DNA from 3 places in the Thermorhabdus hydrogeniformans genome. Region 3 is predicted to be linked to each of the others. Evidence: a T-box and tRNA genes for the amino acid it is inferred to sense, from the RefSeq annotation. Region 3 holds a T-box; the other regions hold tRNA genes.
The links. The T-box of region 3 lies ahead of leuS (leucine--tRNA ligase). A T-box ahead of a tRNA ligase gene usually reads a tRNA of that ligase, here a tRNA-Leu.
Positions count from the first base shown of each region.

Region 1: it has a tRNA-Leu gene. The T-box ahead of leuS (leucine--tRNA ligase) is inferred to sense a tRNA for this amino acid. The anticodon was not compared.
Region 2: it has a tRNA-Leu gene. The T-box ahead of leuS (leucine--tRNA ligase) is inferred to sense a tRNA for this amino acid. The anticodon was not compared.

Region 1 is NZ_JBJYKD010000052.1:288-9,636, forward strand. Features, by position in the region: gene hcp (hydroxylamine reductase) at 1-1,184, opposite strand, end outside; tRNA gene ACKX14_RS15030 (tRNA-Leu) at 1,460-1,547, shown strand; gene ACKX14_RS15035 (helix-turn-helix domain-containing protein) at 1,615-1,992, opposite strand; gene polA (DNA polymerase I) at 2,192-4,780, shown strand; gene coaE (dephospho-CoA kinase) at 4,800-5,399, shown strand; gene ACKX14_RS15050 (lytic transglycosylase domain-containing protein) at 5,396-5,941, shown strand; gene ACKX14_RS15055 (DUF441 domain-containing protein) at 5,958-6,407, shown strand; gene ACKX14_RS15060 (nicotinate phosphoribosyltransferase) at 6,424-7,461, shown strand; gene ndk (nucleoside-diphosphate kinase) at 7,473-7,877, opposite strand; gene ACKX14_RS15070 (ABC transporter substrate-binding protein) at 8,081-9,349, shown strand, end outside.
Region 2 is NZ_JBJYKD010000019.1:39,755-51,498, reverse strand. Features, by position in the region: gene ACKX14_RS10275 (SbcC/MukB-like Walker B domain-containing protein) at 1-1,020, opposite strand, end outside; gene ACKX14_RS10270 (exonuclease SbcCD subunit D) at 1,001-2,266, opposite strand; gene addA (helicase-exonuclease AddAB subunit AddA) at 2,300-6,211, opposite strand; gene addB (helicase-exonuclease AddAB subunit AddB) at 6,255-9,728, opposite strand; tRNA gene ACKX14_RS10255 (tRNA-Leu) at 9,965-10,052, opposite strand; gene ACKX14_RS10250 (ABC transporter permease) at 10,188-11,144, opposite strand; gene ACKX14_RS10245 (ABC transporter ATP-binding protein) at 11,117-11,744, opposite strand, start outside.
Region 3 is NZ_JBJYKD010000004.1:108,937-120,680, forward strand. Features, by position in the region: gene yqeK (bis(5'-nucleosyl)-tetraphosphatase (symmetrical) YqeK) at 1-552, shown strand, start outside; gene ACKX14_RS03255 (LCP family protein) at 549-1,727, shown strand; gene rsfS (ribosome silencing factor) at 1,745-2,119, shown strand; T-box leader at 2,123-2,307, shown strand; gene leuS (leucine--tRNA ligase) at 2,382-4,832, shown strand; gene ACKX14_RS03270 (ABC transporter ATP-binding protein) at 5,126-5,869, shown strand; gene ACKX14_RS03275 (SufB/SufD family protein) at 5,850-6,773, shown strand; gene ACKX14_RS03280 (cobyric acid synthase) at 6,770-8,380, shown strand; gene ACKX14_RS03285 (helix-hairpin-helix domain-containing protein) at 8,402-9,040, shown strand; gene selD (selenide, water dikinase SelD) at 9,144-10,184, shown strand; gene selA (L-seryl-tRNA(Sec) selenium transferase) at 10,201-11,607, shown strand; gene selB (selenocysteine-specific translation elongation factor) at 11,604-11,744, shown strand, end outside.

The DNA of each region.
Region 1 (9,349 bases), on a different contig from region 3:
GGTCTGGGTCCGATATAAATATTTTGAATGCCAAGGCTGAAGAGGCCCAAAAGTATTGCCACAGCTTTTTGCTCGAACCATGACAGGACAATATTGAGAGGAAGTTCGTTGACCGAACAGTTAAAGGCTTCGGCCAGAGCCGCGGCTATTTTTACGGCTGAAATGGAGTTGTTGCACTGGCCCAGATCGATATACCGCGGGATGTCCGTCCCGGGCACCGTGCCGTAATCTACATCGTTGAAGCGGAACTTGCCGCAGGATGTTGTCAGAATCACGCAATCTTTGGGCAGGGCCATGGCCAGTTCCCTGTAGTAATCTCCGCCGCTGCCGGGGGTGTCGCAGCCGGCTATGACAAAGAACTTTTTGATTTTGCCGGATTTTACGGCATCGATGATATCGGGGGCCAGTTTCAGCACATTTTCGTGGTGGAAACCCGTAGCTATGACTCTGTCCGACTCGACATGGGCTTCGGGCAGCGACAGCGCTTTTTCAATGATGGGTGTGAAGTCGTCGTTTTCGATTTTCTGAACGCCTTCAAGGCCGGCTATCTCATAGGAAAAGAACCGGTCGGAGTATGTGCCTTTAATCGGCATTATGCAGTTGGTGGTGCCGAGTATGGCTCCGGGGAACTCCTCAAAAACCCTGCGCTGGTCCGTCCAGGATTTGCCGATGTTTCCTTTGAGGTGCCTGTATTTTTTCAGCTCGGGATAACCGTGGGCCGGGAGCATTTCCGAATGGGTATACACGTTTACGCCCTTGCCCTCGGATTGTTTCAGCAGCTCCTCCAGGGCGTGTAAATTGTGGCCGGTAACCAGAATACAATGGCCTTCGATTTTATCCTCGGTAACAAAAACTGGGCTGGGGACGCCGAATTTTGAGGTGTGGGCTTTGTCTAAAAGCTCCATAACCTTAATGGTGGCCCTTCCCACCTTCATGGCCATGTTTATGTGTTCCTGCAGGTTGAAATTGACGTTGGTAAGGGTCATGTAAAGGGCTTCTTCGATGGTGGCGTCCACTTCCGGGTCTGTAAATCCCAGTTCCCGGGCGTGCACGGCGTAAGCGGAAATGCCTTTCAACCCGAATATGATGATATCCTGGAGGCTGGCAATATCCTCGTTTTTGCCGCACACTCCTGTTCTGGTGCAGCCCCCTTTTGGCGTCTGCTCGCACTGATAACAAAACATGAGCTCATCCTCCCTGAGTTTTAAAATTTATTCTATATCTATGATAATCGTGCTGTCTTATAAAATCTGTGACGCATATCACAAGAAGCAAAAAGGGTCCGGAAAACCTCGAGAAATTATTGGGGGGAGTATGAAAATAGAATAAAAAAGAATAAAATGAAAATGTTGCTTCGGTGGAATGAAAACAAATGGAAACAAAAGAAGGATATCCGCACAAAGCAGGGATATCCACTTGAAATCTTCTGTAAGATATGTTAATATATTATTGCATTTGTGCCGAAGTGGTGGAATTGGCAGACGCGCCGGACTCAAAATCCGGTGGGCCCTAAACCCGTGCGGGTTCGACTCCCGCCTTCGGCACCAGATATGATAAGTAGTGCCGCATCGGCGGCGTGATATCTAAAAATAAAGGTCGCTTTTCAGCGACTTTTTATTTTTCCTCATTTTCTGCTATTTTTTCATATTTATCAAATTCCGCGATGATGGTTTTGAATATGGAAATAAGCATTTCCATTTGTTTTGGAGGTCTTGATTTTAATAGGTGAATGAGTTCGCTAATGGAATCGTCGGCGGAGCAGCTCTCTTCGCAGTTTTTTGTTCCTTCAAGAACATAATCCAGACTTACGTTTAACGCCTTTGCTATTTTGTTAAGAGTCTTTAAAGAAGGAACCTTATCCCCTCTTTCCATCTGACCTATATAGCTGTAGTGGAGGTTCGCTTTTTCGCCGAGTTCTTCCTGGGTGAGATTTTGTTTCAGGCGGATGTGCCTGATTTTTTTTCCAATATCTTTAAATATTTCATCTACCACGAACTCATCAACTCCTCACACTTCTTCTACTATATATTGCATTTTTTGTCGAAGAAGTAAAGAGAATATAGGTATTAAAATGTTATTTTTGTCATAATATGGCGAAATATGGCAATCAGCCGTTTATATTTTGCTTTTTTTTCATTACCGGCAGGTATTTGAAAGTTTTTGGTGAAATAATAGTATCGGGGTGAAAATAATGAAAAAGATCCTGCTCATAGATGGCAACAGCCTGCTGCACAGGGCTTTTCACGCCCTGCCGCCGCTGCGGACCTCCAGAGGCGTACATACCAATGCGGTGTATGGTTTTACCAATATGCTTTTTAAAATACTGAAAGAAGAGAATCCCGATTACGTGGCCGTGGCTTTCGACAAAAAGGGCCCCACCTTCAGGCACACCGAATATGCGGCCTACAAGGCCACCAGGCCGGGGACTCCCGAAGAACTCATAGGGCAGTTTGATATATTGAAAGACATATTAAAAGCCCTTAACATAAAATACCTGGAAATAGACGGCTTTGAGGCCGACGATGTGCTGGGGACCGTGTCCAGGAAAGCGGAAGAATCGGGTGTTTTTTCACTGATATTGACCGGCGACAGGGATGCGCTTCAACTGGTGTCGCCCATGACGAATGTCCTGCTGACCAAAAAGGGCATTACGGAACTGGAAATATTCGATCCTGAGAAGGTGGTGGAGCGCTTTGGCATCCCCCCCGAATCCATACCTGATATGAAAGGGCTCATGGGAGACGCGTCGGATAACATACCGGGAGTGCCAAATGTGGGGGAAAAGACCGCCGCAAAGCTTATCCGTGAGTTCGGCTCCGTGGAGAACCTGCTGGAAAATACCGACAGGATCAAAGGAAAGATAAAAGACGTTATCGAGCACTACAGCCAGCAAGCCCGGGTCAGCAAGTACCTGGCCACCATTGTAAGGGATGTGGATCTTGCTTTTGATTTTGAAGATTTCAAGCGCCGGGAGCCCGATTATGAAAAGTTGTTAAAGCTGTTCAGGGAGCTGGAATTTAACAGCCTGATAAATAAAATAGAGCGCCCGCGTGTGAAAGGGGCCACCGGCGGGGCGGTATCCCGCCATGTAGGGGATGTGGCCGGTTTAAATGCCGCCGTGGAGGAAATACACTCGTCAAAGACCCTGAGCCTTTTATTAGACGCATGTAAGCAGAATTCTCTGGAGGCCACCATAAAGGGTATAAGTCTTGCGACAGGTGAAGGCCTTTATTATGTGCCATGGGAATTAATTAACATGAATCCCGAAGCGAAATTTAAGCTTGCTGCCATTTTAAAGGACCCCGGGATAGAGAAAATCGCCCATGACGGAAAGTTTACGAAAAATGCCCTGAAAAGGATGGGCATGGATTTTTGCTGCAGTTTTGACACCATGCTCGCGGCATATCTGCTAGATCCATCAAAGCCCCGATACGACCTGGAGGACATTGCCTTTGAGTACCTTGGCGCGGAGTTGCGGGATGCGGCAGACCCGGGGCAAAAAACCGCGGTGTTAAAGGACCTGAAGGAAGTTCTTGAACAGAGGCTTGAAGATTGCGACATGAAGCAGCTCTTTTATGAAGTGGAAATGCCGCTCAGCTTTGTCCTGGCGGACATGGAACTGACGGGTTTTAAAGTGGATTGTGAAAAACTAAAGGCGCTTTCAGAAGAGTTTGGCAAAAAACTGGACAAACTTAGTGCAGAAATATACGGACTGGCCGGTATGGAATTCAATATCAATTCCCCCAAACAACTGGGGGAGGTCCTGTTTGAAAAGCTTTCCCTGCCGGTGATAAAAAAGAAAAAGACCGGCTATTCCACAGATGCGGAAGTGCTGGAAAAGCTCAAACCCTGTCACCCCGTAATCGAAAAAATACTGGAATACCGTTTCCTGATGAAGATGAAGTCCACCTATGCCGAGGGCCTGCTGGCGCTGGCGGATAAAACCACCGGGAAGATTTATACCAGCCTGAATCAGACCGTGACTTCCACCGGCCGCATCAGCAGTACCGAACCCAACCTGCAGAACATTCCGGTCAAAACCGAAGTGGGAAGACGCATCCGCGGAGTTTTTGTGGCAGACGGGCCCGGGCATCTGCTGCTGTCGGGGGACTACTCCCAGATAGAGCTCAGAGTGCTTGCGCATATCTCCGGTGACGAAAGTCTGATGGAATCCTTTATCAAAGGCGAGGACATCCATACCCGTACGGCCAGCGAGGTATTTGGAATCCCGCCCGATGAAGTTACACCGGATTTAAGGGACCGGGCGAAAGCGGTGAATTTCGGCATCGTTTACGGCATCAGCGATTACGGTCTTGCACAGAGCCTCGGCATTTCAAACAAAGAGGCTCAGGACTATATAGAGGCCTATTTTCAAAGATATCCGGGGGTCAGAAACTACGTGCGGGAAACCATCAGGAACGCAAGGCTTACGGGATACGTGACCACCATTTTGAACCGCAGGCGCTATATCCCGGATATAAACAGCAGGAATTACAATTTGAGGTCCTTTGCCGAGCGGGTGGCCATGAATACCCCCATTCAGGGCAGCGCCGCCGACATCATAAAAGTGGCCATGGTCAAAGTTTATCGGGATTTAAGGCAAAACAACCTGAAAGCCAAAATTCTCCTGCAGATCCATGACGAGCTCATCTTTGACGTGCCGGAAGATGAACTTGAAGATGTCAAAAGGATTGTGAAATACGATATGGAAAACGCCATCCCCCTGAAAGTGCCTCTGTTAGTGGATATTAAAGTGGGACGTACCTGGGAGGAGCTTTAATTTTGGGGAGGGATGAGTTTTGAAGGTGATAGGTCTTACCGGCGGTATTGCCAGCGGCAAGAGCACCGTTTCCATGTTGCTTAAGCAAAAGGGTGCTGCTATAATAGATGCGGATGAGATAGCAAAAGAGATAATGCAACCTGGAAAACCCGCCTGGGCGGAAGTTGTCGAGCACTTCGGGAAGGGGATATTACGGGAAGACGGGAACATCGACAGGAAAAAACTGGCACACATAGTCTTTTCAGATGAAAAAGAGCTGGAAACCTTAAACCGCATCACGCATCCCAGGATAGTGGAAGAAATTAAAAGGCGGCTTAAAACTTTCAGAGAAAAAAATGAAAGCGTTGTGGTTGTGGACGCGGCCCTGCTCCTGGAGATAGGTCTTGACCTGCTGGTGGATGAAGTATGGCTGGTGGCCGTCGACGAAAAGACCCAGCTGGAAAGACTGCTTTTCCGGGAAAAATCCATGGGCTTCGCAGAAGCGCTGGAGAGGATACGGGCCCAGATGCCCCTGGAAGAAAAACTCAAATTCGCCCACAGGGTTATAGATAACGGCGGAAGTATTGAAGAAACAAAAAGACAGGTAGACAGAATATGGGGGGAATTGAAGCTATCGTGACAAAAAGAATCGCCGCAATTTTGGTTATAGTTGTTGGAGTACTGGCGCTGTACAACAATATTTCCTGGTTTATGAAATACCTGTATCCTCTTAAATTTAAAAATTCAATAGTCAGGTATTCCGGCGACTACGGCGTAGACCCCTACCTGGTTGCGGCCGTAATCAAGGTGGAAAGTGGATTTTCACCGCAGGTCGTATCCGACAAAGGCGCGGTAGGCCTCATGCAGCTCATGCCGGAAACCGCCGCCTGGGCGGCGGAAAAGATGGGCATCGATGATTTCGACGTAGACGACCTCGAGCACCCGGATATAAACATTAAAATTGGGACGTGGTACCTGGCGACCCTTCTTAAAGAATTCAACGGGGATGTTACCCTCGCCCTGGCGGCATATAACGGAGGCGTTGGAAATGTGACCAACTGGCTGAAAAACGGCCAGCTGAAGGGCGGGAAGGAAGAAAAGATACCATTTGTTGAAACCAGGAGCTTTGTAGCCAGGGTAAAGACCGCTTACAGGTGGTACAGGAGATTATATGAACTTTAAGGAGGAACGTTTTTAAATGGATCAGGGGATACTGGCGATGTTAATCATCCTCAACCTGGGCGTTTTGAGCCGCAATAATTCCCTGGCACTGGCGGCCGTCGTAGTGCTCGGTTTAAAGTTGCTGGATTTGAAGGAAGTGCTCTCATATCTGGATAAAAACGCCATCAGGCTGGGCATTATTATTCTTACCATTGGGATCCTGACACCCTTTGTAACCGGAAAGATTACTTTGAGAGACATCCAGGCAGTGCTGACCAGCCCTGTTGCTCTGGTGGCTCTGTTCGCCGGAGCCCTCACGGTTGTCCTTTCAGGCAGGGGGCTTGGTCTGATTAACACCGAACCGTCCATTGTTGTGGGGATAGTCCTGGGTTCGGTGATAGGAGTGGCCTTTTTTAAGGGTGTCCCCATCGGCCCGATGACCGCTGCAGGGATAGTGGCCGTGGTCATGAGTTTTATAAAACATTGAAGGAGAGGTTGTACATATGATAGAAAGAATCAGAACCTTACAGGATGTAAAGGATTTCAAAGTCGAGCCCCAAAGGGCGTTTTTTTCGGCAAACCACGATGAGATAATGGCGGGGACCACCACCGATATCTATTTTATAAAGACCATGGAGATATTAAGGTATATGGGGCTGGCCGGGAAGGAAGTGGTGGCGGAAGTATTTCCCAGAAAATCCGGAGTTATTTGCGGTGTGGAAGAAGTAATAAATCTTCTGAAAGATAAAAATGTGGAAGTCTACGCTTTGCCGGAAGGAGAAACCTTTGAACCCAAGGACACGGTAATGAGGATAAAAGGCCCCTATGAGGAGTTTGGCATGTATGAGACGGTTTTGCTTGGGATGCTGGCCCATTCCAGCGCGTGGGCCACGGCCGCACGGCAGTGTCGTGAGGCGGCGGGGGATAAAGTATTTATATGCTTCGGCGCAAGGCACGTCCACCCGGCTGTGGCACCGGTTATGGAAAGGGCGGCGGTGGTCGGTGGGGCCAGCAACGCCAGCTGCATACTGGCCGCAAAGTTGCTTGGGCGGGAACCTTCGGGGACAATACCGCACGCGGCCGTTATCGTTGCCGGTGATACGGTGTCGGTGGCCAGGGTTTACGATGAAATAATGCCCCCCGATTCCCCCCGGATAATCCTGGTGGATACGTTCAAAGACGAAGCCGAAGAGGCGCTGGCCGTGGCCGAGGCCCTGGGCCGCTCCCTGGAAGGGGTGAGGCTGGATACCCCCGGCGAAAGGGGAGGGGTTACCGCCGCACTGGTGAATGAGGTAAGAAAGAGGCTTGACCAGAAGGGCTACGGCTTTGTGAAAATCTTTGTTTCCGGGGGCCTTACACCAGAAAGGATAAGGGAGCTGTCGGATGCCGGAGCCGACGCCTTCGGGGTGGGGAGTTACATATCAGGGGCATCGCCCATAGATATGACCATGGATTTGAAAATGGTGGACGGAAGGCCTGTGGCGAAACGGGGCCGGATACCGGGCATCATAGAAAATCCCAAGCTGGTGAGGATGAAATAGATTGAATTAGATTAGAGTTCGGGAAACCAGATGGCTATTTCACGTTTTGCGCTTTCAATGCTGTCTGACCCGTGTACCAGGTTTTTGGTGGTGGAGGTGGCAAAGTCGCCGCGGATGGTGCCGGGGAGGGCTTCTTCCACCTTTGTGGCGCCGTTTAGAAGGCGGACAAGTTTCACGGCCTGGGGGCCTTCCAGTACCATGGCGAAAACCGGCCCCGAAGTGATATAATCAATAAGCTCGGCGAAAAAGGGTTTTGAAGCATGTTCCTGGTAATGCTTTTCCGCCAGTTCCCTTGAAACGTTTACAAGCTTTGCGGCGATTATCCTAAGGCCCTTTTGTTCATACCTTTGCAGGATTGCGCCTGTAAGCCCGCGTTTTACACCGTCGGGTTTTATCATCACAAATGTCCTTTCCATATGCTGCCTCCTTTTTTTATTTTTTTTATTTTTATATATAATTATTATCGGATTTGCAGGGCTTTTTCAAGCATTAACCCTTGAGTGTAATACTGCCATTCTTCAAGTGGCGGATATTTGCAGAAACATTTTACATAATGTGGAAATTGACTGCCTGCAAGTCGTACAATATAATTTTTATAAACACCTGCAGGAGGCCAGCCATGAGAAAAACAAAAATCGTTTCGGCCGTTTTGCTTCTGGCTATATTTCTTACGGCATGTTCCAATAGTCCCGCCGGTTCCGCCCAGGAAAAAAAGTCGGGCGGCCAAACCAGTAGCGGCCCCAAAAGCGGGGGCGGCGTCGCAATTGCCGCCGTATCCCCATTGGCGCTGGATCCTTTACAGGTTCAGACGGACGAAGAAAAAGCCATAGCGGGATTAATTTATGAAGGCCTTGTCAAAATTGACGAGCAGGGCAGGATTCAGCCAGGTCTTGCAAAATCCTGGGATATTTCCGATGACGGCAGGACGTACACCTTTTACTTGCGGGATGGCGTAAAATGGCATGACGGTAAGATTTTTACGTCGGCGGATGTTAAAGCCACATTTGACAGGATAGTCGAACTTCGGAAAAAGCAAAAAAATCAGGGCAGGGCTCCGTTATTTCCGGAGTTCGACAATATTGAGAGCTTCAGCGCCACCGGTGAAGGGACGTTTGTAGTCTCCCTATATAAGCCGGATGCCGGATTCCTGTACGCCATGGCGAGGGGGATATTGCCGGCTTCTTTAATTCAGGTGCAGCGGGATGCAGAAAAAAGGGCGGCCGGTCCGGGCCAAAACGCGCTTCAGGCGGTTCCCGTCGGCACGGGCAAATACAGGTTTGTCAAAAAAGACAGCGAGTCCATCTTATTGAAGAGGAACGAAAATTATTACGGTAAAAAGCCTTACATCGAAGACATAACCATAAAAATTTTTCCCGACAAAAATTCCATGAAAGAGGCGTTAAAGCATGAGAAGGTTGATATTATCCCCGTTGACCCCCAGGACTGGGGCATATTTCAGGGTATAAGCCATATAAATCTAATACAGTATTCATCCAGATACTTTGAATTCATGGCACTTAACCTTAACAAAAGCATTTTCAAAGATGCGAACGTCCGAAGGGCTATTTTGATGGGAATAGACAGAAATAAAATACTGCAGGATACCACTCTCGGCAAGGGCATTGTCATCGACGGACCCGTGCTGCCCTTTTCCTGGGCATACAATTCCCAGATCAGACATATAACTTTCAACCAGGCCAGCGCCCGGCAGATTCTAAAGGAAGCCGGTTGGGCCGACACCGACGGAGACGGAATACTGGAGAAAAAAATCAGTGGAAAGCGGCAGAGATTTGAATTCGAGATGCTTGTAAATACATCCAACAGCGCCCGTTACCAGGCGGCCATGGATATACAAAAAAACCTCCAGGAGATCGGCGTACGGGTCAAG
Region 2 (11,744 bases), on a different contig from region 3:
TTCCTCCGCCGCCACAAGATTCATGCAAACCCTTTTAAACTCTTTTTGAGTTTCCCGGAGACTTTCCTGCCCAGCCCTGAACTCTTCAATGAGTTCCCTGACGCTGTCGGCCCTGCCGGCTTTCTCAAAAATCGCCCTTTTTTCCCGTATCTCATTTTCATATAAAAGGAGTTCATTTTCCTTCGACAGTATCTCATTCAGGTCGTTTATCAGCTGCCAGATCTGCCGGGCCCTCTGGTATTCAGCCTCCGCGGCTTTAAATTCGCGCTCTGCCCGGCCGCGGACTTCGCGCGCGACTTGAAAATCATCGAGCGCCTTCTTCAGGGCGTCTTCGGAGATGTCTCCCAGACCAGCCATTACTCCTTCGATATGAGTGAGCCTTTCTTTCAGGGCGTCGATTTTGCCTTTCACCCTTTCGACCAGAGTGCTGCCGTATTCTTCAAGGTAGAATATTCGCTCCAGCATATCCCTCCGGTCGGCGTTATTTAGAAACAGGAACTCCTGGAATTTGTACTGCGGGAGGACCACGGAACGGGTGAAGTCGTCCTTTGTGAGGCCGATCAGTTCCACAATCTTTTGTGTCACATCGGAAGGCCGGTCGGCCAGGATTATTTCTCTCCCGGCGGGCGGCGCCGTGTCCCCATTCCCGCCGGTGAGAGCGTCCGGCAGGATCTCGGTGAGCCTGGCAAGTTTTGCTTCTATATTGCTGGAGTCGTCTTTTTTCCTCCTGTAGAGCCTTTCCACTTTGTATGTTTTAATCTCATCGCCCTTTTTAAAGTCGAAAACGTATAGTACCCTGAGCCGGTCTTTTTCGGTGTTCATGATGCCCTGAGTGCCCCTGGGCGCGCGTTCAACGCCGCCGTAAAGCGCCAGGGTTATGGCGTCCAGAATGGTGGATTTGCCGCTGCCCGTGGGGCCGAAAATGCCAAAGAGGCCCGACTCTCCCAGCAGGGCAAAATTAATTTTTTGAACTTCTTTATAGCTCTGCAACCCCTCTATTTCAAGATACCTCGGCTTCAAATTCGCCACCCCCGTCGCTTGCCGGCAGCTCCTCTTCGCCCTGACCTATAACTTCAAGGAAAGCGTCCAGAAGTTCCCGGCGGATTTCAGTCCCCGTCTTATACCTGTAAAACTCGCAGAAAAGCTCATCCAGCCTCTTATTTTCCCTGCCTTCGTAATCGCCGCCGTTCGCTGAATTCTGACCCAAAATCACCGGTCTGATATTTACAATGCCGGGGACCAGCTCTCTCAGCTTTTTCTGTTCTTCGGCGGATATTACTCTGTCGGTCCTTATTTCCAGGTCTATGTAAGCGTCAATGCCGCGGTTTTCTTCACATTTCCTGAAAGCTTCCTCGATGCTCCCGGCCTTCCACTGAAAAAGTTTTTTTCCGGCCTTTATGTAAATCTGCTTTACCCCGGCCTCCTTTTTGGGAGACGCGTCTACCAGGTAAACCACTTTGCTGTAATCCGCTTCAGAAAAGCTGTAGGCAATGGGTGAGCCGGAATAATAGGCGGGGACGGGGGCATCCTTTACCGCCTGGGGCCTGTGAAGGTGCCCGAGGGCCACGTAATGGGCGTTTTCGGGCAGGGCGTCGGGTGTTACGGTGAGCGCACCGCCCAGCTGTATGGGGCGCTCGGAACCCGATTCTCTGCCGCCCAGCATGTAAAGATGGCTGGTCACAAGATTTACGGTGTCGTCTCTGAAATTGCGTGAAAGTTCGCGGAAGATGGTCTTTATTTTTTGGGAGTAGGCCGACTGCAGTTCGTCTTCGTCGGCCCTCTGTGTCAGAAGTTCCGAAAGTCTGGCCTCGGAAGGGTAGGGGAGGGCTATTATCACCGCACTGTGGGGCACGCCCTCAATCCTTAGTTCAAGCCAGGCGGGCCCGGCCTTTACAATCTTTACCCCACCTCCGGTCTGACAGTCCAGCGGTATGCTGGAAGGGAGTCCCAGAGTGATTATCCCGCTTCTGTAACTGAGAGGGTTCGCCGCGCACAGGCGCTCGGGGCTGTCGTGATTGCCGGCTATGACTATCACCGCCCGCTCTCCGCCCCGGGACAGCCGTTCCACGGCGTAAAAATAAAGGCTTTCCGCGGCGGAAGGTGGCGTATAGGTGTCGAATACGTCTCCGGAAATGAGAACAACATCCACTCCCTCTTCATCGGCAATCTGGCAGAGTTCGTCGACAAACCCCCGCTGCTCTTCCAGCCTGGATATTTCTTCCAGGCACTTCCCCAGATGCCAGTCGGACGTGTGCAGTATTCTCAAAAAAATCACCTCCATGTCTTTGCCGGATATGGTCTAATACGATATCAGGCGGCTGTCCGGTGGAGCAAAAAACAGGCACAGATACTTTTCCTTCACCGGCATTTTTGTAATTTTTTCCAGAGCCCTGGCGTAGTACTCCACCTGCATTCTGTACCTCTCCTTCAGCTCGTCTATCCGCTCCGGGTAGACCCGGTCGGTTTTATAATCTATGAGCACGATTCCGCCCTCTTCTTCGAAATAGCAGTCTATCACGCCCTGGAGCACGACCTTTTCCTCGGGATACCCTTCGGGCAGGTCATAGATTTCCCGCGCATCCAGGGTAATGATGAAAGGCACTTCCCGCCTCACATTCTTCGAGGCCAGCATCCTTTTGCCAAGCGGCATGGAGAAAAACTCCGCAATTTTTCCCACATCGACGGCAGCGGCCTCTTCCGGAGAAAGCAGGTTGTCTTCCGCCATCTCATCCACCTGGGCTTTTATATCCCCTTCACTTCCCACGCGGGCAAGGTCCAGGCGCCGCATCACGAAATGCATGGCCGTCCCTTTTTCCACGGCGGTGAGGCCTTTTTTGGATTCCAGAAATTCCGGTCTTTTAACAAGAGTTTCAAGAAAAATGCCCGCCGCATCCTCCGCATCCGTTTCTGAACCGGCCATGCGGGCAAGTTCGGTCACCGAAATCTTTGTGGGTACCCTGGTGGAAGCCGCATATGGATACCGCCAGGAAAGCCTTTTTTCTATAATTTCACCGTAGGGACTGGCCCCGATTTTTCCACGCATATCCCGCAGCATTTTCTCGAAATCCTGTCTTTCACGCATTTCCTCTTTCTCCATGCCCAGGACGTCCTTTTTGCGGTGGAAAAACACCTTCCATGCGGAGGTGTCTTGAATGAGCGCCGGATTGGAATCGCCGCCCGGAAGGAAGTTATCATCCTCCATTTGCGCCAGCACTCTCAAATCTTTCAACCCCCCGTGCCTCATCAGGGCGGCGCCTATCCAGTCAAGGTAATTTTGGCCCCGGAGTATTTCATACTCGGGGATTTTTTTCCCCTGAACCCTCAAAGCGCCTGCCCATTTCCCGACTGATTTTCTGACACTGTCCACCGTCCCCGTGAGTATCAGCTTTTCCCTCGCCCTGGTAAGGGCCACATAGAGGATCCTCATTTCCTCGGAGAGGGTTTCAAGCCTAATCTTCTGTTTTATGGCCTGCTTTTGCACCGTGGGGTATGTTATCCTCCGGTCCGCGTCCACCACGTCCGGCCCGAATCCCAGGTCCTGGTGAAACAGCACGCTCCTGTTCATATCCTGCATGTTGAACTTCTTCCCGCAACCGGCCAGTATGACCACCGGGAATTCCAGCCCCTTGCTTTTGTGTACGCTCATAATCCTGACAACGTCGTCATGCTCGCTCAGTACTTTGGCGCTTCCCATATCCTGCCCGCCGGCCTTTAATTTTTCGATGAAGTTTATAAAATTAAAAAGGCCCTTGAAGCTGGTTTTTTCGTATTCCCTCGCCCTTTCAAAAAGCGCCCGCAGGTTGGCCTGCCTTTCTTTCCCGCCCGGCAAAGCCCCGACAAAACTGTAATACCCCGTTTGGGTGTAAAGGTGCCATATCAGCTCGCCGGTGTTCATGTAAAGCGCTCTTTTTCTCCATCCTGAAAGTTTATCTATAAATTTCCTGACTTTTTCCCGGGTCTTTCTCAGGGATTCGCCGCCATCCCATGGAATTTCATCTTCTCGGCACGACATCTCATCATCACCCATGGAAGAAAATTTTTCCAGGGCTTCGTAAAAACACCCCTCCCTCCCTTTTATCCTTATGTCCGCCAGTTCCCGTTCGGAAAAACCTCCTATGGGCGAGCGCAGCACCGAAAGGAGGGGAATATCCTGCAGGGGATTGTCGATGATTTTCAGAAGGGAGATCATGGTCTGGACCTCTACCGAATCAAAATACCCCGTATCCAGGTCCGCATAAACCGGTATCCCCGCCGCCGAAAGCTCTTCCATGAAAACAGGGGCATAATCCCGCGTGGAACGGAGAAGGATGACTATATCGCCGTATCTGAGGGGTCTGAATCTGCCTTCTTTTTTATCGAAGACGGCATACCACCCCCCTTCGCCATCGGAGTCCACGAGCTCCCTTATCCTGGCCGCCACGATCCTGGCCTCGGCCTGAATGGCGTCGGGTTCCTCACCGGCTTCCATGCCTGAGTCTTTCGGTTCCGTTTCCAATGAAGCGGGTTCTTCAAAAGGCTCGAGAAGGAGGGCGGGACTTTCCCCCCCACCATCGCCCGGCTCATCTTGATCCTCCACCTGTAACGATTCCTCGCCGGGCGCCTTTTCTATAATGTGTATTTCCACTGGCCCTCCCGTTATGTATTTTGAATCCTCCGGCGTTTCATAGGCCGCCCCGGGCTTCAGTATTTCCCCTCCGTCGTATTCCAGTTCGCCCACATTGAGGGACATGATCTGGCCGAACACGAAATTCACGGCATCTATTATTTCCCGCCTGCTCCTGAAATTCCTGTACAGCAGGATCTTCCTCTGTTTTTCGCCTTCCCCTTCGGAATAACTTCGGTATTTTTCCAAAAAAAGCTCCGGCTTAGCCTGTCTGAACCTGTATATGCTCTGTTTCACATCGCCAACCATGAACATATTGGGCAGGCCTTCGCTATTTCGCGAAATAATGTTGAGGATTACCTCCTGAACCATGTTGCTGTCCTGGTATTCGTCTATCATAATTTCATCAAATCTCTTCCTGAGGTCCAGGGCCGCCCGGGACGGAAGGATGTTTCCATCGCCGTCCACCGTCGTAAGGATCTGCAGGCAGTAGTGCTCAATATCGTTAAAATCTATAACCCCTCGCTCGGCTTTCTTTTCCCTGTACTTTGCGCCAAAATCCATCACAAGACGACTAAGCCTTCGAATCAACGGGTACAGCTTCCTTGAGTCCTCTATAATTCTGTCGCCGTCATAGGATGCAAGGGCTCCTGTAATTTTCGCAAGGCGGTCCCTGACTTCGGCGCGCATCTTTTTTACCCTTTCCTGCAGCTTTTTGTCATCACAGCGGCAGGGCTTCAGTTTTTGAAAGCCGGCATTGCAAAGGGCGGTAATAAAATCCCCCCACTTCCCTTCACTTATGTCCATAAGGCTCTGAAGCATACGGGCATCTTCGCAAAAACAATCGAGGTATGGGGTCAGCTGGGCGTTCTTTTCGATAATCTTTACGGCGTCGTTTATTATAGAAAGAAGGCCGGAAATTTCAATCCTGGCGGTGTTCATCAGCACTTTCGCCCACTTGCTCCTGGAAAAATCAAAATTGGAATCCACATTAAAATCTTCCGCCATTTCCAGAAGCCACTTTTGAGGCCAGGGAAGGCTCTGAGTAAAGTCATACAGATCCAGCACCATATGCTGCAGCTTCTGGTCGCCCCTCTGGCCCCCGTAGCACTCCACCAGTTTTAAGAAGTTTTCATCTATATTTTCTTCATCGTAAACGTCTTCAAAAAGCTCTTCCAGGGCTTCCTGCTTTAGAAGCAGGGCTTCCGTGGCATCAGCCACCCTGAAGTTCGGATCCAGATCCACCATGTGAAAATGATTTTTCACCACATCAAGGCAGAACGAGTGTATGGTGGTGATCGAAGCCCTGCTTAAAAGAGAAAGCTGCCGCTGGAGCCGGCGGCTGCCTGGGTTTTTATCCAGTTCCTTTTCAATGCGGTCGGCAATCCTCTCTCTCATTTCGGCCGCCGCCGCATTTGTAAAAGTGACGACAAGGAGCCGGTCTATATCCACGGGATTTTCGGAACTAATTATCTTCCGAATGATTCTTTCCACCAGGACCGCGGTTTTGCCGGCTCCCGCCGCCGCCGCCACGAGGAGGTTGCAGCCCCCCGCCTCCATTGCCTTTTCCTGTTCCCTGGTCCATCCGGTTTTTCCCAAAACTCTCACCTGCCGCAATAAAGTATTATATCGATCTGTTTAGCGTAATATATCAATCTATTTTAGCCATCGTTCCCTGAAAATTGCCGCTGGCCCCACTGTCCAGAATGTTCCAGATTTCTTTGCCCTTCAGGTTTTTCAGCACCCTGTAGCTGTTCCCGTCTATAATGCTGTCAAATTTACACACCGGCCTGTATTCACAAAAGCCGCAGGGGGTGACGTCACCTTTTTTATACGGCTTTATGGGGATTTCGCCGCGGAGCATTTCACGGCCCATTTCCCTCAGAAGCCCCCGCACGTGCTCCATCAAAAGGTTAAACTGTTTCAAGCTGGCCACCGATGATGTCTTGCTTATGCTCTCATCTCTGTTAATCCTTACGGGCAAAATGAGGGAATCCCCCGAAATCTCCGTGTCCATTCCCCTTATCACATTCACCTCCTCCAGCAGAAGCCCCCGCATCCTGAATTTTTTCATAATTTCCCTTTCTATCTCCTCCCCGGACATTTCGCCTTCTTTTCTTACAAATGGGTCCTGGATTCTAAAATACAATATGCCTGCGGGAAGAACGGGGGACTTAAAACCCTCCAGGTTTTCCGTAAGAGCTCCCAGGTATGCCACCAGCTGCAGGTCGATGCCGTAATAAACGTCTGACAGGTCAAAATCCTTGTTCCCGGACTTGTAATCGATAATCCTTATATACGTTCCCTCACCGGTCTCCAGCACATCGACCCTGTCCACCTTTCCGGTGAGGATTATCTTTTCGCCGGATTCCAGTTCAAGCTCCACCGGCGGGAGGCCGCCCTGCATGCCAAATGAGAGCTCATACCCCACCGGCAGGAATTTTCCCATTTTTATATGCTTCACAATCATCCACATGGTACGGGCCAGCATCTTTTTCAGCCTTCGTGCCAGATATCCGTAGCGGGAAGAGCTGGCAAAAATGGCGCCGGACATGTCTGAAACGATCTGGTCCACTATCGTCGATACGGTGTTTTCTATAAATTCCATTTCAAGGTCCCGCCAGGAGATTTTTTCTTCTTCCACAAGCTTGGAAAATCTGTCTATTACGAGGTGCATAAAGCTTCCGAGGTCCGGCGCGGTGATCTCATATACCCGCCGTTCCCGGGCCTTCAGGCCGTACCTGGCGAAATACGAAAAAGGGCATGATGCGTATTTTTCCATCCTGGACACGCTGGATCGCACCGGCGCCCTGTAGAGCCTCTTTGCCCGCTCCCGACCCAGCGGCTGGACGGAGTTTTTATAAAACAACCCTGCCGTTATTTCCTCGCATTTTTTAAGCCAGCGTTCATCTCCTGTGTACCATCCGTAGACATCCCACCACAGGGGATTCATTTTTCCCCTGGTTATATGCTTTCTCAGATTGGAAACAAGCTCGTTAAACGTGGGAACCGGCAGAGTCACCCGCTCCAGATTTTCCCCGTCTGAATCGCTCTCCACCAGGTCGCTCTCAACGGTTATGTGCGGGAATACCCTCTTCAACCGGGATAGCACCATTGACGGTCTCAGGGCTCTGCCCCGGCTGTCGGCCACGGGAAAGCTGATTCTCAGGTAACCCGACGCCCGGGTGAAGGCGAAATATACCAGATACTGCTCTTCGAAGGCCTTTGACTTGGAATCAGGGGCAAGTTCGATATTATGGTCCTGCAGGGTTTTCCTGTCTTCATCGCTCAGAATCCCTTCTTTAAGTTTTGCCCTGGGAAACCTGCCGTCATTGGCGCCGACTATGAAAAGCGCCCTCACTTCATCGCATTTGGATCTTTCGATGCTCCCCACAAGCACCTGGTCTAAGGATGGAGGAATGAGGCCCAGCTTGAAACTTTCAAAGCCCAGCGCAAGCACTTCCGTGAACTCCTCCACGTTCATCAGGGTATCTCCCATGGCTCTTACCACCTGGTCCAACACCTGCATCGCTATATTCCAGATTCGGCCGTATTCGGCGGCAAGGTCCAGCCTTCCCTGCTCCTTGAATTCCTCCACAAGGTCGTCAATCCTGTTTAAGACGTCCAAATCGCATAAAAATTCGAACAGCGCCGTGCATATATCAACGGCCTTCCTTCTACCCTTGATTTTTTGATGAAAGCCGGCAAGAGGGCCGACTATTTTTTTTCTTATTGAATTTATTCTTTTCAGGGTTTCTTCGTCGTAAGCCTTTTCCTCTTCGTCAAAGGCGGAACTGAAATTAAATTCCCAGTCCCGATCTTTTGTCCACATGTTCCCCCTTATGCCGTATGCCAGCACGTAGTTTTCGATTAAGTCGACGTCGGCGGCGGGAATTCCGGCAAGGCCGGTCTTTAGATAGCGAAAAACCGGCTCGCAGGACCAATTTTTAGAGTAAATTTCAAGGGCGGATGTAATCAGCATAACCAGGGGGTGGTCCATAATGCCCCTCTTCCTGTCAATGAAAAAAGGGATGTCGTACTCGCTAAAAACGGCGGAAATTACGCCTTCATACGCCTCCAGGTCGCCGCACAACACCGCCATGTCGCGGAAGCGAAGCCCCCTTTCCCTTGAAAGCCCCACAATAGCCCGTGCGACGGCTTCGGCTTCCGAGTACATGTTTTTTGCATAAAAAATTTCGATATCGCGCGTCTTTTCCCTGAACTTTCTGTAAGGGAAGGCAAAAAATTGGGATTCAAGGTGTTTTAGTTCGGCGCTGCCCTCGAACCTCACGGGGCTCTTATCGTTCAGCGAAACCGCCCGCTCCACTTCTATGCCTTCATCCTTTGCCATTTTAATCAGCCTGGCGGCTGAAAGCTTGGTGGGGAAGAATACATCCGTCTCGTCAATGTCATAAATTTCACTTAAAAAGTCGGCGCATACGGTCACGTTTACCCTTCTTGCTTTTTTAAAGAGTTCCGCAATCACGCGGTATTCCTGGGGAGTAAACCCTGAAAAGCCGTCTATCCATATTTCCGCACCGTCAAGTTCTTTTGACTCCGGAAGCTTTTGAGCGAGAAGGAAAATGTCGTCCTCCTGGTCTATGTATTCCCGGTGAAGCCTTTTTTCGAATTCCTCAAATATCAGGACTATGTCCGAGAGCTTGTTTTTTAACGGCGAACTATCGGAAAGGCCATCCTTTGCCGCCTGTAGTTTGCTGCAGGAAATGCCGTATCGCTTCAGCTCCTCGAAAAGCTCTATGACTTCCGGTACAAAACCCTTTCTGGCCGAGGCTCTTTTGAAAACCCTGAGCTCTCCGCTTTTTTCTTTGAAAATCCTGTAAAGGATCATGCATTTTCCGGCCCGGTCTATATGCTTAAAAGAAATCCCGCCCACTTCGCTCAGGACCCTCTGGGCCATACGTTTAAAGCTGAGCACCTGGACTCTTATAAGTCCGCCTTCTTCCGCAATGCCCGAAATATTCTTTTCCGCCTCAAGGGAAAATTGTTCCGGGACGAGTAAAATAAGCGGAAAGTCTCCCTTTTCCGTAAGTCTTTGTCTGATTTCATCGAGGCAAAGCCTAGTTTTACCGGTTCCAGCCCGGCCATAAATAATCCTGAGGCTCATGTTTTATCCTCCAAATAAAAAGAGCCACCCACCTTTTTAAAGGCAAGGGGGTGGTGCTTCTCTTAAAATTTTTAAGGCTTGAATGTGTATAATCTTTTATAACGGCATAGAAATCCGTTACCGCATCTTTCAAAAAGTGTTATGTAACGAAAATTTTATTTTTAAAAAAGTGCAATCTACTACAACCATATTTATTAATAATTTATTAAACTATGGCATGTGCTGTAAATTGGGGTTGGTGCCGAAGAGGGGATTCGAACCCCTACGTGCGTAATGCACACTAGACCCTGAATCTAGCGCGTCTGCCAATTCCACCACTTCGGCACTTCATAATGCAGAAATTATATTACCATACCGAATGAAATATGTCAAGAGCCTGGAGTTATTTCGTGTGGTTATTTCGCGACGCAATAGCCCTATAACCCGCTCTACATCTTTTGGCGCTTTACATCGTCAATATTATGTATATATATTTTTTGAATTTCTCTGCCAGCGCAGGCAGTAGTGCCGAATCTTATCAAATATATAGACCACACCTGTGACCACAATACCGATGAAGATAATGCCTGCCAAGACCTTGTCAAATTCTGTCATATCGGCATAGTATGAAACATAATAACCCAGGCCGGCATCAGCACCCACCATTTCGGCTACGGTCAGCATAATGAAGGAAAGAACCAGACCCACCATGGCTCCGGAGAAAATACCGGGGGCTGCCCCGGGCAGCAGTACCCGGAGCAGCAATTTGCCATTGCTTATCCCAAAGCTTTTTGCTGAGTTAATCAGCCTGTAATCAACATTAAAAACCCCGTGAAGAGTGTTGATTAGTACCGGCCAGAAAGCACCGATGAAGATGATGAACATTGCCGCTTGGTCGATGGTTTTAAAAATCATCAAGGCATAAGGAAGTAAGACCGTAGGGGGGATCGGAGAAGCGATCTTGGTGATGGGGTATACCGCCAGCAGCAGCCTCCTGTTCCAGCCGATCCAAAGTCCCAAGGGGATGGCAGATAGCAGTGCCAGAAAATAACCTCCAAGCAGCAGCTTCATAGAACTGAGAAAACTTTGACTCAGAAAGCTCAGGTCTTCATATAAAGCCACCAGCACTTTGGCGGGGGCAATCCAGAAGATGGGGGACCCAAGCCCCAGTTTGGCAACGGTTATTTCCCAGGTTAAGATTATAATGCCTATAATGCTTAGAACATCACTTTTGTTTTGAAGGTAATCATCGTCGACCCTGCCTCCTGCGTTTAAGCAGTTGATAAAAGCAAGGTATCCAAGTATACCCAATATAAGCCCGGTATACAAGACTTTTGATTCAATCTGCTGCTCCGCAGCATCCGGAACCTGCACCACTGCCAGCAAGGCAAGCCAAATGATGGCCGCACCTAGTCTGGTAACTGTTTTGCTGTACATTGCTTGGATACCCCCTTTCCTAACAGCTCACCCATAATCTCAAGCTTCTCCTTTTGTTGTGCTAAAGGTTCGGATAATTCGTCATAAAGTAAAGATAATAGATGGGATTTTAAAGCGATATATTCGGAAGACCGTGTAAGGCCGGTCCGGTTTCTCGGACGCTCAAAATTAACCTCAACTATCTGTTTAACCCTGCTTGGCCGTCGAGTCATAACCACGATCCGGTCGGACAGGATTAGGGCCTCGTCTATATCGTGGGTTACTAATAAAACGGTCTTGCGGTCAGATTCCCAAAGATGCAGGAGGAGGTCCTGGAGATGGACTCTGGTCAGGGCATCGGCAGCCCCGAAAGGCTCATCCATCAACAATATTCTGGGATTTAAGGCAAAGGCTCGGGCGATGGCTACCCGCTGCTGCATGCCGCCGGAAAGTTCGCCGGGGTAGTTATTGGCAAAATCTCCTAAGCCCACGATATCCAGGAATTGTCGTGCTTTGACCCGTAAGTCTTTTTTACTCAAACCTTTTTCCACTTCTTCCAGGGCAAAAACGATGTTTTCCAGGGTGGTCATCCACGGAAAGAGGGTATAATCTTGAAATACC
Region 3 (11,744 bases):
AGGACAAACCTTACTCCGGAGCGCTTTTTGCATTCCCTGAACGTTGCGCAAACAGCCGCAGGGCTTGCCGGGCATTTTGGGGCCGATATAAAGAGGGCTGAATTGGCCGGCCTTGTGCACGATTGCCTCAAAGACCTGCCCGCGAGCGTTCAGTTGAAAATGGCTGAAAATTTTGGTATACTGTTAGATGACATTGAAAAATCGGAACCGGCGCTGATTCACGGGCCTTTAGGTGCAGTCTATGCCCGGGAAGCTTACGGTATACAAGACGAAGATATCCTTCGAGCCGTAAGAACGCACACGACCGGAGATGTGAATATGACTTTGCTCGATAAAATCATTTTTATTTCCGATTATATAGAACCGGCCAGAAGCTTTCCCGGAGTTGAGGAAATGAGGAAAAAGGCGTGTATAGACCTGGACGAAGCTGTACTGCTGGCTTTTGATTCGACAATTAAATACGTGCTTGCCAGGAAAAGCCTTTTGCATCCAAGGACCGTAAACGCCAGGAATTTCCTACTCATGCAAAAGGGAAGAGAGGAGAAGCCATGAAAAAAATTTTGAAATACACCCTGTTATCCGTATTGTTTGTGGTTCTTTCAGTGGGCAGCGGGTTTTACTATGTTTTTTACAGTTTGAACCACCAGGGGGCGGCGGCGAACTCTTCCGATAAAATATCCAATACCGACGAATTCGTGAAAGGAGGCCGCCTCAACATACTCCTTTTGGGCCTTGATGCAGGGACCATTGGGGCAAAAGAAGAGTACAACCGCCACAGGTCCGACACCATAATGGTCTTTAGCATAGACCAAAAGAAAAAGGATGTCAAAGTTTTGTCTATACCGAGGGATACGCGGGTTAAAATTCCGGGAGTCGGAGTCCAGAAAATTAATGCGGCCATGGCTTACGGGGGAGCGGATCTGGCTGTAAAAACCGTAAAGGAATTTTTGGGGGTTCCTATTCATAACTATGTCGTTGTAAATTACAAAGGGTTTAGAGACATAGTGGATGCCGTCGGCGGGGTTGAAATGAATATAGAAAAACGCTTAAAATACGATGATAATGCGGGCAACCTCCATATAGATTTAAAGCCCGGATTGCAGGTGCTGGACGGGGAGAAAGCCGAACAATTCGTCAGGTACAGGCATTACCCCGAAGGAGATGTAGCCAGGGTGAGGGCCCAGCAAAAATTTGTGGAAGCGTTGGCCAGGACGCTTTTAAAACCCGCCACTCTTTTAAAATTACCCAGGATAATTGACGCGGTGCAGGAAAACGTCCAGACGGATATACCGCCGCTGGAAATGGCCAAGCTGGCCAATATGGCAAGGCAAATCAAAGAGGAAAACATCCAGATGTACATGTTGCCGGGAGAAGGCAGATATATTTCCGGCGTGAGTTATTATATACCGTACCAGTATCAGATGGATGAATTGATTAATGACGTATTTTTTGACGGCGGCGATACAAAGGTTGCCGTATTAAACGGAAACGGTTCCTCCGGCATAGCTTCCAAAATAGCCAAGGAACTTGAGGCCAGGGGTTTTAAAGTTGTAAAAATAGCCAACGCCGATAGCTTTGACTATGAAACCACCACAATTATATACCCGAAAGAGAAGAAAGACGATGCTGAAAAAATAGCACAGATTTTTCCAAAACCCGAGATGAAGGAAGAATCCCAGCTGCAAGCGGGGCTTACTACCGTAATAATCGGAAAGGATGTAAATTGAAAAGTGGAGGGAAATGGATGGAAAAAGACCCAAAAGCCTGTGCCGTATTAGCTGCAAAAACCCTTGACGACAAAAAGGGTCGTGATATAGTAATCCTTGATATCAGCGATATATCCAGTATAGCCGACTATTTCGTTATAGCCACAGGCAGGTCGATAATTCATGTAAAAGCACTGGCCGATGAAGTGGAGAAAAAACTCATGGAAGAAGGCTATAAGCTGAGAGGCAAAGAAGGTTATGAAGAGGCTAAATGGGTCTTGCTTGATTTTAACGATGTGGTGATTCACATTTTTTATGAACCCGAGAGAGAATACTACATGCTGGAGAGGTTATGGGCCGATGCCAGACGGCTGGACATTGACATAACCTGCCAGATTTCATATAATAAATAATTGAAAACGGAGTTTACAAGGAGTAGTAGGGGCAAAATCCTTCACAGAGATCCGGAGGAGGGTGAAAATCCGGAAAGGGAAATGCCTTGAACTCGCCTTGAAAGTTCGGCCGGCAGGCGTTAAAATGCAAAGAGGGGGCTTTTTGCCAATTAGGGTGGTACCGCGAGAAAGGGCTTCTCGTCCCTAAAAGGGATGAGGAGCTTTTAATTTATTTTAATTTATATAGTTTATATCTTTATTCGCGTTAAAAGGAGGTATCAGAATGGTTTACGATTTTAAGGCCATTGAAGAAAAATGGCAAAAAAAATGGTCGGAAGAAAAACTGTATAAAGTTGAAGAGGACTCGAATAAGCCCAAGTATTATTGCCTTGAAATGTTTCCCTATCCTTCCGGGAAGCTTCACATGGGCCATGTGCGAAATTACTCCATCGGCGATGTGGTGGCCCGTTTTAAAAGAATGAACGGTTACAATGTACTCCATCCAATGGGATGGGACGCTTTCGGCCTCCCAGCCGAAAATGCGGCCATAAAACACGGCATTCACCCGGCAAAGTGGACATGGGACAATATTGACAATATGAGGCGTCAACTGAAAAGCCTTGGTCTGAGCTATGACTGGGACCGGGAAGTGGCCACATGTCATCCCGGCTATTACAGGTGGACCCAGTGGTTCTTCCTGAAGCTCTATGAGAGAGGCCTTGCATACCGCAAAAAGGCTTTTGTAAACTGGTGTCCTTCCTGCGCCACCGTGCTGGCAAACGAACAGGTGGTTGATGGAAAATGTCATCGGTGCGGGGCAGAAGTGGGCAAGAAGGATCTGGAACAGTGGTTTTTCAGGATAACGGACTATGCGGAAGAATTGCTCAAGGATCTGGAAAAACTTACAGGATGGCCCGACAAGGTCAAGATAATGCAGGAAAACTGGATTGGCAGGAGCGAAGGGGTGGAATTTTCGTTTTCGGCAGAAAAGACCGGCGATAAGATTCCGGTGTTTACCACCAGACCCGATACGGTTTACGGTGTGTCTTATCTGGTTTTGGCCCCCGAGCACCCCCTGGTCGATAAACTATCTGCCGGGACGGAGCAGGAAGAGGCGGTAAAAGAATTCAAAAAGAAAATGGAAAAGTACAGCGAAATAACCAGGACCTCCAATGAAACCGAAAAAGAAGGCGTTTTTACAGGAGCCTATGCTGTAAATCCGATGAACAATGAGAAAGTTCCAATCTGGATAGCCAATTACGTTCTCCTGGATTACGGTACCGGTGCGGTAATGGGTGTCCCCGCCCACGACCAGAGGGACTTTGAGTTTGCCAGAAAATACGGTCTTCCCATAAAAATTGTAGTATCTCCGTCGGAAAAGCAGTTAAAAGCCGATGAAATGACGGAAGCGTATGTAGATAGGGGCAGGCTGGTCAATTCGGACAGATTTGACGGCATGGATAATATGGAAGCCATAAAGGCCATCGGCCGTTATATGGAAGAGAAGGGCATAGGCAGGGTTAAGGTGAATTACAAACTGAGAGACTGGCTGATTTCACGCCAGAGGTACTGGGGAGCCCCCATTCCCATCGTTTACTGCGATAAATGCGGCATCGTGCCGGTCCCCGAAAAGGACCTGCCGGTGATGCTGCCGCCGGAAGTGGAGTTCAATCCCAGGGGCACTTCGCCTTTACTTGAATGCCAGGAGTTTTTAAACACCGAATGTCCCCGGTGCGGAGGCCCTGCGCGCAGGGAAACCGATACAATGGATACCTTTATGTGCTCCTCCTGGTATTATTACCGCTACACCGACCCACGAAATACCGAACGGCCCTTTGACAGAGAAAAGCTTGACTACTGGATGCCCGTCGACCAGTACATTGGCGGCGTGGAACATGCCATATTGCACCTGATGTATTCCAGATTCTTCAATAAGGTCATGAGGGACATCGGTCTGGTGGGGGTCGACGAACCGTTCCAGAACCTGTTGACTCAAGGTATGGTTCTAAAAGACGGGGCCAAGATGTCAAAGTCATTGGGCAATATAGTAAGTCCCGAGGAAATCATCGAAAAATACGGCGCCGATACTGCAAGGCTATTCATACTGTTTGCATCGCCGCCCGAAAAGGACCTGGAGTGGAGCGACCAGGGGGTAGAAGGGTCTTTCAGGTTCCTGCAGAGGGTGTGGAGGCTGGTGAACGAACTTTCCAGCAGAACGGGGGAGGCTTGCCCGGATGAAGCGGTTGACAGAGAAGTGCGCAGGCTGGTGCACAAAACCATAAAAAAGGTGACGGAAGATATAAATGAAAGGTTCAATTTCAATACCGCCATAAGCGCCATCATGGAGATGGTGAACGGCTTATACGCCTTCAAGGAAAAACCCGTTTCGAGTTCGGTTATTAAAGAAGCGGTGGAGAGCCTCCTATTGATGCTGGCACCGTTCGCACCCCATATGACCGAAGAGCTGTGGGAGAAATTGGGCCATGAAAAGAGCATTCACCTTGCAAGCTGGCCCTGCTACGATGAAGAAGCGATAAAAGAAGATGAGTTCGAAATAGTGGTGCAGGTCAACGGCAAAGTCCGTGGGAAAATCAATTTGCCCGCGGAGGCGACCGATGAAGAGGTTAAAGAAGCGGCATTAAAGCATGAAAAGGTCCAGGCTTACATTGAGGGTAAAAATGTGGTTAAAGTCGTAACAGTGCCCAAAAAACTTGTCAATATTGTGGTAAAGTGAGCGAGCCCCTTTAACGGTAAAGCATATTAATTTAAGGATAGACTTTTGCAACAAAACTGCAAGTCTATCCTTTTAAAATTTTAACCGGTTAATTTTGTTTTTCGTGTAAGATAGCAACGTAAGGGGAAAACGTTGCATCATTTGGGTTAAAGGTATGTTAATTTTGCTTTTTATGTAAAATAACAAGCCGCGCACATGTTGCAGAACAAACGTATTGTAATCCCCAGTAAAGTGATGTAGAATATTTAAAGAATAAAACCAAGAAAATATTACCGGAAAAGAGGATGAAATATATGCTGAAATTGGAATCGGTTAGTTTGGATGTTGTAAACGGCTCTGGGGATGTATCTATCCTTAAAAATATAAATCTGGAGCTTGAAGACAACAAATTTTACGCTTTAACAGGTCCCAATGGAGGCGGAAAAACTTCCCTGGCAAAGGTAATAATGGGTATATACAGAAACTCGGGTGGAAGAATCTTTCTTGACGGCACCGACATAACGGATATGAGCATTACCGAGAGAGCCAATCTCGGCATAAGCTACGCCTTTCAAAACCCTCCAAGATTCAAGGGTTTAAAAGTAAAAGACCTTCTGAAAATTTCGGCCCACAACGGAGAGGATACGTCATATGCCAGGCTGAGGGCCGTGGGGCTCTGCCCTCAGGATTACATTGACAGGGAATGCGACAACAGCCTTTCGGGTGGAGAAATAAAGCGGATAGAACTTGCTACGGTCCTTGCGAGGCCCTCGAAAGCAATCATCTATGATGAGCCTGAAGCCGGGGTGGATCTGTGGAGCTTTGAAAACCTTCTTCAATTAATAAGAAATTATCATTTAAAGGGCAATGTAATCAGCATCGTAATAACCCATCATGAAAGGGTACTGTCCCTTGCCGATGAGATTATTTTAATGGCTGACGGCGAGATTAAGGAAATGGGCGGCAGGGAAAAGATGTGGCCCATACTGCAGGAAGGATTTAAATGCCGCTGGCAGGAAAATTGCGGGGGTGATTCCGGTGAAATTAACTGCTATTGATCAGGAACTGTTAAAAACGGTGGCGGATTTGCATCAAATTCCCGCTGGCGCTTTTAACATAAGAAAAGACGGGCAGGGGATTCAAAGGCAGTCTTCCCGCCATATCGAGGTTAAACCAAAGCAGGATAGGCCGGGAATCGATGTCATTGTAGCTCCGGGTACTAAAAATGAGGCCGTTCACATACCGGTTTTAATAACCATGTCTGGAGTAATAGATGTCGTTTACAACACCATAGAGATTGGGGAAGGTTCCGACGTGACCGTAGTCGCTGGCTGCGGGATACATAACCCCGGTTCAAAAAAATCACAGCACGACGGCATCCATGAGATTATCGTGCGCCGTGGTGCGCGCATGAGGTATGTTGAAAAGCACTACGGTGAAGGTGAAGGCACCGGCGAAAGGGTGTTAAACCCCAAGACCATCCTGATAATGGAAAAGGATTCAACAGTAGAAATGGAATTGACCCAGATAAAAGGAGTTGACAGCACCGTCCGCGAGACAAAAGCAAGAGTGGCCGAAGGTGCAAGCCTCGCCATAACAGAACGCCTTCTTACCCACGGTCGCCAGGAGGCAATATCGGAAATGCTGATAGAGCTTGAGGGCGATGGAAGCAGCGCCCGGGTGGTTTCCCGATCGGTGGCAAAGGACAGTTCCGTACAAATTTTCCGGCCCAATGTGATTGCCAGGGCACGCGCCAGGGGCCATGTGGAATGTGACTCCATAATAATGGACAAAGGCAGGATAAGTTCTTCCCCCGCCATCTCGGCAGAACACCCGGACGCACAGCTCACCCATGAAGCCGCCATTGGCAGGATAGCCGAAGAACAGTTGATAAAGCTGATGACCCTCGGCCTTTCGGAAAAGGAGGCCGAAGACGTGATACTCCGGGGGTTTCTGCAATGACGGCAAAGTGTATAATGGTCCAGGGTACCGGCTCTTCGGTGGGAAAAAGCCGCCTTGTCGCCGGCCTCTGCCGGGTTTTCAGACAGGACGGGTTTAAGGTGGTCCCGTTTAAATCTCAGAATATGGCTCTTAACTCCTTTATAACAAACGAGGGCCTTGAAATGGGGCGGGCTCAGGTGGCCCAGGCCGAAGCCTGCGGCGTCGAACCTTCTGTCCTGATGAACCCGGTGCTTCTCAAACCCAGTTCCGATAAAAACTGCCAGGTAATAATAATGGGAAAGGTCTATGGCAACCTGTCTGCCGCGGATTACCACGAGTTCAAGCCGAAACTGCTTGATATTGTAAAACAGGCCTACGACAGGCTTGCGGCAGAAAACGATATTATAGTCATAGAAGGCGCCGGGAGCCCCGCCGAAATAAACCTGAGGGACCGTGACATCGTAAATATGGGCATGGCTGAGCTTGTCGACGCTCCGGTCATACTGGTGGGCGATATCGATAAAGGCGGTGTTTTTGCCTCCCTGGCGGGTACCATGCTTCTGCTTTCCGAAAGCGAGAAAGCCAGGGTAAAAGGCGTAGTGATTAACAAATTTCGCGGAGATCTGGAGATTTTAAGGCCTGGCCTTGAGATGCTGGAAGGCATAATTAAAAGGCCGGTTTTGGGGGTGGTTCCGTATACTGACATCTATGTAGACGAGGAAGATTCGCCTCGCGCGGAGATTTTAAGATTAAAGATAAATGAGGTATCAAAACAATCTCCAGAAGGGGACTTAAAAAGCCGGGAAGTTGACCTGAAAGCGCAAAACGACGTTATTATTAAAGTGCTGTACCTGCCGCATATATCCAACTTTACGGACTTTGTCCCCCTTTCCGTATACGCCGGTGTAAAACTTTCTTATGTTACACCGGGATCGAGGATTGGAGACGCCGACCTAGTTATAATACCGGGCACCAAGAATACCATAGAAGACCTGACATTTTTAAAGGGGCAGGGATGGCATGAGGAAATAAAGGAGCTTTTATATAAAGGCGCTGTCATTATGGGTATTTGCGGCGGCTACCAGATGCTGGGCAGAAGCATAAGAGATCCGCATCGAATTGAAAGTAACCTGGAATACGCCGAAGGGCTGGGGCTGCTGGATATTGACACAGAGATAGAACGAGAAAAGGTAACCACCAGGGTTTCCGGTACGGTGATTGAAGGGCTCGCGGGCTTTGCCGGATGCCTCGGCGGGGCCAGGGTGGAAGGCTATGAAATTCACATGGGAAAGACCGTGCTTTCCAACGGCGCTTCAAGCTTTATATCCATCGAAAAGAGATTGGGCGAAAATGTAATGGCTTTAGATGGGGCCGTTAATTCCGAAGGCAGGGTCCTGGGCACTTACCTGCACGGAATTTTTGAAAGCGGGGAGTTTGCTTCAAAGCTTTTAAAGAATTTGAAAGAAGCAAAATACCGGGGTGATATAAATACAGGACGTGAAATTACCGTGGATTTTAAAATGTTTAAAGAAAGAGAATACGATCGGTGGGCGGCGGTGGTGCGCAGCAGTTTGAATATGGATATGATTTATGAAATAATGGGAATATCGCGAAAGGAAACCAGGTAGATTTGCGCGGGAGTGGAGTTTATGTATAATTTCAGCAAACGTGAGCAAATACTGCTTTGCCTCTTGCTGGCTTTGGTGATTTTCAGCGGGGGTATGGTCTATTACGTCTTTTTTAAAGAGGAACCGGATGTGGCCTTTAAGCTGGAAGAGGGGCCGGCGGTACCGGTGTCGGTCCCTGTGGCGCAGGAGGAACCTAAAAAGATAATGGTCTACGTGACCGGAGCCGTTAAAAACCCCGGGGTCTACACCCTGGAAGAGGGAAAGAGGGTAAAAGACGCCATAGAGGCGGCGGGCGGAAATCTTCCGGAAGCCGACCTTTTGCGATTAAACCTGGCCCAAAAACTTCGCGATGAAGATAAACTTTATGTGCCCAGAGTGGGAGAATTCCCCGAAGGCCAGGAGGAGCCGGGCGGTGGAAATACCGGCATGGCGGGAGCCACGGTAGGCATAAGCTCTTTTAGCGATAATAAAATAAATATAAACACTGCGGATCTTGTCGAACTTGACACTCTGCCCGGAATTGGCCCCACCACGGCACAGAAAATTATAGACTACAGGAATCAGAACGGTCCGTTCAAATCCATCGAAGAAATAAAAAATGTTTCAGGTATCGGGGACAAAAAATTTGAGGAGATAAAAGATAAGATTAAAGTTAATTGACAAGTGCCTGTTTTATCTTTAAATAATATTTTTCTAATAAATGTTATATCTACCTTTAATTATTGGGATTAAAGTGCAAATTCATTCAGCGGGAGGTGTTTATGTGAAAAAGATCAGACTAACCGAACTCACCTGCAGCGCCGGTTGAGCGGCCAAATTGGGGCCCCAGGCCCTGTCGCAGGTGCTGCGGCAAATACCGGTATTAAAAAACCAGAATCTTCTAGTGGGACTTGACACCTCCGACGATGCGGCCGTGTACAGGGTGAGCGATGAAATGGCCCTCATATCCACAGTAGATTTCTTCACGCCCGTGGTGGACGACCCTTATACCTTCGGCCAGATCGCAGCCTGCAACGCCCTGAGCGATATTTACGCCATGGGCGGCAAGCCCATCCTCGCACTGAATGTTGTTGCTTTTCCCGAGGACCTGGTGGAAGACATTTTACCCGGTGTGTTAAAAGGGGGCGCGGATAAAATAAAGGAAGCCGGAGCCGTAGTGGGAGGGGGTCATTCCATAAAAAATCCCGAACCAGTCTACGGCTTATCTGTTCTGGGGCAGGTTCACCCGGACAGAGTTATAACCAACGCCGGGGCAAAACCCGGCGATGTGCTGATCCTCACAAAACCTCTAGGAACCGGTGTCGCCACCACGGCCTTAAAAGCGAGTATGCTCGATGAAAAAACCGAAAAACTGGTTGTCAAAATAATGTCGACCCTGAACAAAGCCGCCTCCGAAGCCGCAACCGAGATAGGTGTCCATGCTGTCACGGATATAACGGGCTTCGGGTTGATGGGACATGCTTATGAGATGGCTGAAGCGTCAAACGTTACAATCAAAATAAATTCCCGGGCGATACCGGTAATTCCGGGGGTGGAGGAACTGGCAGCCATGGGGCTTTTGCCGGCCGGGTTATACCATAATAGGCGCTACCTGGAAGGCAAAATCAAAGTCTGTGACGGTATTCCCGAGGTTGTCTCGGACCTGGTCTTTGACCCCCAGACTTCCGGCGGCCTTTTAATTTCCCTAAAAAAAGAAAAGGCAGAGGCTCTGGCGAACCTTCTCGAGTCCAAAGGCGTGGTGGGTGCTGCCGTAATCGGGGAGGTTGTCGACCCCTCGGAATTCAGAATAGTGCTGGAAAATTGAATTGGGAGGTCTAATATTGAATAAAAATCGCTTTTTGAGGCTTCTGCCTAAAGTGGCGGACCTCCTGGAAGAACCTGAAATAAAAAAATTGATAGAGAGATTCGGCAGGAACGCCGTAAGAGAATCCATAAGAGACAGCCTGGAATATCTCCGGTTAAAATTTGCAAAAGCCCTTGAAGCCGGAGACGTACATGAGCATAAAACCCGGGATGAGTTAAAAAACGAGGTTATTTCCATGGCCATACGGAGGCTGACTTCCCCTGCTTATAACTTGAGGCCGGTGGTGAATGCCACCGGTGTGGTGATTCATACCAATCTTGGGAGGGCGCCCCTTCCTCCAGAAGCGCTGGACAGGATCACGGCCATAGCAGGAGGGTATTCCAACCTGGAGTATGACATGGAAAGAGGAGAAAGAGGGGAGCGCTATAACCATGTGAGGGATATCCTGTGTGAAATAACCGGGGCTGAAGATGCCATGGTCGTGAATAACAATGCGGCTGCGGTGCTCCTTTGCCTTTCAGCTCTGGCCTCAGGCAGAGAAGTCATTATCTCCAGAGGGCAACTGGTGGAAATCGGGGGCAGTTTCAGGATTCCCGATGTTATGGCACAGAGCGGCGCAAGGCTGGTGGAGGTGGGGACTACCAATAAAACGCATCTTTCGGATTACGAAAAGGCTATTACCGAAAACACCGCCCTTCTCTTAAAGGTGCACACAAGCAATTTCAGGCTGGTGGGCTTTACTTCCCAGGTTGATAATAAAGATCTAAAAGCCCTTGGGGAAAAGTACAGCCTGCCGGTGATGGAGGACCTGGGGAGCGGTGTCCTAATTGATTTAAAACCGTTCGGTATACCGGAAGAACCTACCGTCCAGGCCTCCGTAAAAGCCGGCATGGACATTATAACTTTCAGCGGCGACAAACTGCTCGGAGGGCCTCAGGCCGGAATAATAGTGGGAAAAAAGGAGCTCGTAGAGAGGATTAAGAGACATCCTCTGACAAGGGCTGTACGGATAGACAAGCTTACTCTTGCGGCACTGGAAGCGGTTTTGAGGTTTTATAAAGATGAGGAGTGGCAAAAGATACCGGTGCTCTCCATGCTCACAAAGTCCATGGCTGTCATGGAAGCCCAGGCGCAAAAGCTCGCTGCAGGCATTGCAGATGTGCTGGGGAAGAACGGTAACGTTGAGGTGGTGGAGGATGTCTCCCAGGCCGGCGGGGGAGCTCTGCCTGAAACCAATATCCCCACTGTAACGGTGGCCGTAAGCTTGGATGGCATTCCAGCTCAGGAACTGGCTCAAAGGCTGAGAAACGCTCCCACCCCCATAATAGGCAGGATAAAAAGAGACAGATTTTTGCTGGACTTAAGGACATTAAATGAAAAAGATATAGAAAAAGTTATTGAGATGGTGAGGAACATATTATGAAAGAAATCATACTGGGTACAGCCGGTCATATAGATCATGGTAAAACCACTCTGATAAAAGCCCTGACGGGCATCAATACCGACAGGTTGAAAGAAGAGCAGAAACGGGGCATAACGATAGACCTGGGTTTTGCCCAT